2 regions of the Pseudomonas sp. MTM4 genome follow, and region 1 is predicted to be linked to the other one. Evidence: riboswitches for the same ligand, from Rfam matches in the RefSeq annotation. Region 1 holds a riboswitch; the other holds the start of a gene.
What was found. Region 1 has a riboswitch for cobalamin ahead of GYM54_RS17120 (TonB-dependent receptor domain-containing protein). Riboswitches for the same ligand answer to the same signal wherever they lie in the genome.
Positions count from the first base shown of each region.

Region 2: it holds a riboswitch for cobalamin, as region 1 does, so the genes downstream of both, btuB (TonB-dependent vitamin B12 receptor) here and GYM54_RS17120 (TonB-dependent receptor domain-containing protein) in region 1, are expected to answer to the same signal.

Region 1 covers NZ_CP048411.1:3,722,566-3,725,977, reverse strand. The annotation lists gene dxs (1-deoxy-D-xylulose-5-phosphate synthase) at 1-1,055, shown strand, start outside; cobalamin riboswitch at 1,238-1,453, shown strand; gene GYM54_RS17120 (TonB-dependent receptor domain-containing protein) at 1,552-3,408, shown strand.
Region 2 covers NZ_CP048411.1:40,609-44,020, reverse strand. The annotation lists gene btuB (TonB-dependent vitamin B12 receptor) at 1-1,682, opposite strand, end outside; cobalamin riboswitch at 1,797-2,014, opposite strand; gene GYM54_RS00245 (metallophosphoesterase) at 2,168-2,971, shown strand; gene GYM54_RS00240 (hypothetical protein) at 3,004-3,324, opposite strand; gene GYM54_RS00235 (C40 family peptidase) at 3,397-3,412, opposite strand, start outside.

The DNA.
Region 1 (3,412 bases):
TGTCCGGCCCGCAGTTCCTGCACGTGGTGACCAAGAAGGGCAAGGGCTTCGCCCCGGCAGAAGTCGACCCCATCACCTGGCACGCCATCAGCAAGCTGGAGCCCGTTGGCGGTCCGGTTGCGCCGAAGAAACCCAGCGGCCCGAAATATTCCAACGTGTTCGGCCAGTGGCTATGCGACATGGCCGCCGCCGACCCGCGCCTGACCGGCATTACGCCGGCCATGAAGGAAGGCTCCGACTTGGTCGATTTCAGCGAACGCTATCCCGATCGTTATTTCGACGTTGCCATCGCCGAACAGCACGCCGTGACGCTGGCCGCCGGAATGGCCTGTGAAGGCGCCAAGCCGGTGGTCGCGATCTACTCGACCTTCCTGCAACGGGCTTACGACCAGCTGATCCATGACGTCGCGGTGCAGAACCTCGACGTGCTGTTCGCCATCGACCGCGCCGGCCTGGTCGGCGAAGACGGCCCGACCCACGCCGGCAGCTTCGATCTTTCGTACCTGCGTTGCATCCCCGGCATGTTGGTCATGACGCCGAGCGACGAGAATGAGATGCGCCGCATGCTGACCACCGGTTATCACTTCGAAGGCCCGGCGGCGGTGCGCTATCCGCGCGGTACCGGCCCGAACGCGACCATCGAACCTGGCCTCGAACCACTGGAAATCGGCAAGGGCGTGATACGCCGCCAGGGGTCGAAGGTGGCGCTGCTGGTGTTCGGCGTACAGCTGGCCGAAGCGCTGCAGGCAGGCGAAGCACTCGACGCCACCGTGGTCGACATGCGCTTCGTCAAACCCTTGGACGAGGCGCTTGTGCGCCAATTGGCTGAAGCCCACGACCTGCTGGTAACCGTCGAGGAAAACAGCATCATGGGCGGTGCCGGTAGCGCCATCAGTGAATTCCTGGCCGCTGAGAACCTGCACAAGCCGGTCCTACACCTGGGACTGCCGGACTACTACGTCGAGCATGCCAAGCCGAGCGAGATGCTCAAGGAATGCGGACTCGATGCCGGCGGTATCGAAGCGGCGATCCGCGCGCGGCTGGCGCAGCACTGAACCATCGACGCAAGATGCGCGGCCCACGCCGCGCTGAGTCACGCCCTTTCGACACCATGTCCGGGGGTCGATGGTGCATGTTCGAGCCGCCACAAGCCCGCCACATCCGCTCTCGCGGCCAAGGCTCCTCCCGTTGCCAGCACATTGCTTGTATTTCTTCTGAGCAGCCCTTAAGGTTCCCGCGATTTCCAATCCGCCCAGGTGTGCACGACCGCAAGGTCCGCATTAAACGGGAAGCCGGTGCGCTCGTTGAGCAAGGCCGGCGCTGCCCCCGCAACGGTAATCGACCGCGATCCATGAGGATCGCCGCCCGCTCAACCGCCACTGTGCTCAGCATGGGAAGGCGAGCGTGGTGCGTGTCGAAAGCCCGGAGACCGGCCTGACGGATTCGACTGGTGTTGCGGAGGGCAGCACCGTCAAGCGCGGCCGCCTATCATCATGCCCTCGCTTGTTCCTGCCCTCCTCAAAAGCTGTGATCTTTTGAGGAATTTCAAGAATGAAACTGTCCCGTATTGCTTTGGCCGTGGCGCTGTTGCCCGGCGTATCGGCGTTTGCCGCCGAGATCGAGCATGAACTGCCGAACATGCTGATCACCTCGGCGCGCCAGGCCGAACCCCGCACGCAGGCTACCGCTGCCAACACCCTGTTCACCCGCGCCGACATCGAGCGCCTGCAAGCCCGCAGCGTGCCTGAATTGCTGCGCCGCGTTCCCGGTGTGCAAATCAGCAGCGCTGGCGGCGTGCCCTCCCTGTCGTTACGCGGCACCGGTACGGCACAGACGCTGGTATTGCTCGACGGCCAGCGTATTTCGTCGGCAACCAGCGGTTTCGCCCGCCTCGACTATCTCGCCATCGACAACATCGAGCGCATCGAAGTCATCCGCGGCCCCCGCTCGTCGCTCTATGGCGCCGACGCCATTGGCGGCGTCATTCAAATCTTCACGCGCAGCGGCAAACGGGGCGTGCATCCCGAAGTGCGCCTGGCCGCCGGCAGCGACCAGACCTTCCAGCGCAGCCTGAATTTATCAGCCGGCACTCAGCAAACACGCATCCATCTCGGTGCCAGCCTCGATGAGCGCGACGGCTTCGACATCACCCGCGACAATCGTGGCGCCGATGGCGACGACGACGGCCAGCGCACCAAGGCGCTGCATTTGAAGCTGGATCACCGGTTCAACGCCGATTGGAAAACTGGACTGAGCCTCAACGACCAGCGCGGCGACAACGAGTACGACGATGCTTACGAGTTCGCCCCCGGCATCCCGCAGGACGAGTTTCGCCTCAGCAGTTACAGCGGTTATCTGGACGGGCAGCTGGGCGAAATTTGGAACAGCCGCATAGAACTAGGGCGCAGCTTCGATCGTAATCGCGCGATCGGCTCTGCGTACAACGACAGCCTCCTGGAAACCACCCGTCATTCCGCCGCCTGGCTCAATCGACTGCAACTGAGCGAGAGCCAACAGCTGAGCCTTGGTAGCGACTGGTACGAGGACCGCCTCGACGCTACCACTGCCTACCAAGAGGACAGCCGCGACAATCTGGCCTTCTTCGCGCAACACAGCTTTGAGGGCGAAGGCTTCGGCACCGAACTCGGCTTGCGCCACGATGACAATGAGCAGTTCGGCACCCATAACAGCTGGAATGCTGCGTTCAGCCTGCCGGTAGGCCTATCGCAGCGATGGATACTGAGCTACGGCGAGGGCTTCCGCGCGCCGACGTTCACCGACCTCTACGCACCGCCAGCATGGGGCCCCAATCCGGACCTGGAACCGGAGACTTCCAAAACCTACGAGCTGCAATGGCGCGCCGATTTCGACGGCACCCTGGTCGAAGCCTCGGTTTACCGTACCGACGTGGAAGAGCTGATCGCCTGGAGCGGCAATCGTATGGAGAACGTCGCCCACGCACGGATCAACGGCTTCGAGGCCAGTATTGCCCGTGAACTGCTGGGTTGGCAGGCCAATCTTGGCTTGAGCATCATCGACCCGCGTGACCGCGACAGCGGCCACGTACTGCCGCGCCGCGCCAAGCGCACGCTCAGTCTTGACCTTGACCGCACATTCGACACGCTTTCGGTCGGCGCCATCTGGCATGTGTCCAGCACCCGTCACGATGACGCGGCCAACACTCAGGAGCTGTCCGGTTATGGCGTTCTCGATCTGCGCGCGGGCTGGCAGAGCCATCCCGAGCTGCGCTGGGAGGCCAAGGTCAGCAATCTGTTCGACCGCGATTACGCGTTGGCAACCTATGATCGCCCAGCCGGGCCGTCATGGACCGATCCAACGCAGAACCATACTTATCGCGAAGCCGGCCGCACCGCGCTGTTCGCAGTGACTTGGACGCCGTCGCTCTAAGCGT
Region 2 (3,412 bases), 1.0 Mb from region 1:
TTGCTTGCCTTGTCGAAGCGTTCGCTCGCCGCGTACAGCGAGGCGCCCAGCCCGATGGCACCGAACTGGCGATCCAGATCCAGGTTGAACTGGCGCTTGGCACGGCGTTGCAGCAGATGGCCGTGGTTGGCCTTGCTGCGGTCCTGCGGGTCCATGAAGGTCAGATTGGCGTTCACATCCCAGCCGGCCAGCACGGTGGCAACGGTGGTCTCGATGCCACGAATGCGCGCCACGTCGACGTTTTCCGGACGCATGGGGCTAGTCCCTGCCCAGACGATCAGGTCCTCGATCTGGTTTTCATAGGCGCTGACACTCCACTCGCCCCAGCCGTGGCTGCCGCGGATGCCGATCTCGTAGCTTTCCGATTCCTCCGGCTTGACGTCCGGGTTGCCGGCGGTAAAGGCGCTGGCCGGGTAGTACAGATCATTGAAGGTGGGCGCGCGGTAGGCGGTGCCGTAGGCTGCGGTCAGGGTCAGTGCCTCGCTCAGGTCGAAGCTGTAGCCCAGGCTGCCGGTGTCATGCGAGCCGAAGAATTCATCGTCGTCGCGGCGCAGGCCGGCCTGCACGCCGTGACGACCGAAGGCGGCCTGATACTGGACGAAGTAGCCCTTGTTGTAGCGGCTGTCTTCGGCATAGTTGTCGCTGCTGTCGATGCGATCGGTCTGGTAATCCATGCCGAGGCTCAGCACCTGCGCCTCACCGAAACGCAGGTCGTTCTGCCAGCTCAGGCTGTCGCGGCGGGTGTCGAAACGGGAATAGAAGTTGCCATCCTGAAAGTTGTCGCTCAGGTCCTCGCTGTGCCCCGCCTGCAGGGTGATATCCCAGAAAGCCAGCGGCGAGAAACGTGCACGGCCGCTGAGCGCCTGCAGAGAGCCGTCGCTATAGGCGTCACGACCGGTGGCGCCGCTGGTCGAGCGCGTGTCGAAATCGCTGTGGTTTTCGCTCTGCAGCCAGCTGCCGTCCAGCTCCAGCCCGTTGTCGAAGCGATAACCGGCGCGCAGCTGCGCAGACAGTTCGCGGTAGCCGTCCGCATCCGGCTCGAAGGCTTTGGGTGCAGTGCCGCGATAGGCACGGGCATTGATGCCGTCGGTGGACTCGCTGGCCACGCCGAGGTTGAACCAGCCGTTGCCGTGGCTGCCGGCCAGGCCAGCCGAGCCGGTGTAGCTCGAACGCGAACCGGCACCCACCGAAAAGTAAGGTTTGAAGCCATCAGCGCCGCCACGACGGGTGAATATCTGGATCACCCCGCCCATGGCCTCCGAACCGTACAGGCTGGAACGCGGTCCGCGCACGATCTCGATTCGCTCGATCTGCTCCACCGGGATGCTTTGCAGCGCGGCGCTGCCGGAGGTGGCCGAACCGACCCGGACGCCGTCAATCAGCACCAGTACGTGCTTGTCGCTGGTACCGCGAATGGATATCGAGGTGCTCTTGCCACGCCCGCCGTTGCTGGTGACGCTAACCCCAGCCAGGCGTTGCAGCAGCTCCGGCACGCTGCCGGCCTGCTGGCGTTCGATCTCGTCACGAGTAATAAGGCTGCTGGAAGCGATGGAGACCGGCGAATGGCCGGTCCGGCTGGCGGTAATCACCTGCTGGCCCAACAGCAAGGCATCGCCGTGATCGGCCAGCACACAGGAAGGAAGGCCCAGCAGCACCACGGCCAGGGGAAGGGAATTGCGCATTGGATGGATATTCTCCGTCGTGCCCGCCGCACGACATACAGTCGATAAAGGCAGACGGAGAAAGTGAAAGAGGTGCAGGTGCAGGCAGCCGCACCCCGATCAGCGCCCGCCGCACTGCCGTGGAATGCGACAGGCCGGTCTCCGGGCTTGCGAGCGGATGCCTTGCATCCGGAAACCGTCGCCTTCCCATGCCTGTGGCACAGTGGCTGTGAGCGGTGTCCTGTCTCGCCTACCGTTGCGGGGGCAGCGCCGGAATCGTCATTGCGACTGGACCGGCTTCCCTGTTTCACCACTGGCATTAAACCAGTGGCACCTGAAGCGACGCGGAGGTTAGTCCAAGGCCCTGCGCAGCGCAACTGAAAGCAATGCCGCAGGCGCTTCCGGGTGCGATCCGGATTTTTTACCGGAACGCCAGGCCGTTAACGGCTTCGAATGCGATAACGTGCCCATCAATTCGGCATCCCCAACGAGAAGACGCCAGCCACATGACGACCATCGTGCAGATCTCCGACACTCATTTCGGCACCGAGCAACCGGCGGTGGTGCAAGCCATGGAAGACCACGTGCGCGAGCATCGCGCCGATCTGCTGATCTTCTCGGGCGACATCACCCAGCGCGCCAGAGCCGGACAGTTCGCCGCAGCGCAGGCATTCGTCCAGCGCCTGCACGGCCATGGCATTGCCGAAAAACTGGTGATCCCGGGCAATCACGACATTCCGCTGTATAACGTTTTCGCGCGCTTTCTGATGCCGTACCGCAACTATCGCCGGCATTTTGGAGACGATCTCGAGCCCACCTTCGAGAACGACGAAGCGCTGATCATCGGCCTCAACACCACGCACCCACGGCGGCACAAGGACGGTCTGGTGACCGAGGAGCAGGTGCAGGCCGTGACGCGGCGATTGAAGCAGGCCGATCAGAACAAGCTGCGCATCGTGGTCGCGCACCAGCCTTTCGGGGCGATGAAATTGAGCGACCTGAGCAATCTGCAGCACAACGCCGACGACGCACTGCACCGCTGGGCCGATCACGGGCTGGACTTGGTGATGGGCGGGCATATCCACCTGCCCTATGTGTTGCCGCTGTCCAAGCAGTATCCCGGACTATCGCGGGAGATCTGGATGGTCCAGGCCGGCACCACGCTTTCGTCACGGGTACGCGGCACTTCGCCGAACTCGTTCAACCGCCTGAAGCTTCACCCCGGTGCCGACAAGAAAGCCTGCGTTGAACGCTGGGACCTGCTGGATGATCGCTTCGTGCTGGGCTCGCACTTCAATCTGCACTGGTAGCGCCGCTGCGCACCGGTCAGAGGTGAGAGAGGTCAGTGCCGTGGAACGAATCCGGCCGGTTTGGTGGCCAGCCAATCGACGAAGGTGCGCAATTGCGGATCGGCAAGTAACGCCTCTCGGCTGTTGTAGGTGAGCGCCAGTTCCTTCTCGCTGAACAGACGGTGGATCTGATTATGACAAGGCCGACATACCCACAGCGTGGCGATGATGCGCTCTTCGCGAGCGAAACGTTTACGTATGTAGGTTTTGCCGTGTAACGCTTTGGGAATCAGGTGATGGCGGGTCAGCGGCACCTCGCGCTTGCACAGCTCGCACACCTCGGGAGGGTCTGGCAGGCGAAGAATGGGCGGCATGCTCAGCTCCTCTTGGCTGTCGAACCCGATGTGCACGACACAGACGCCGGGCACGATGAGGCATATCGAGGCTCAGGGATTGCGGGCG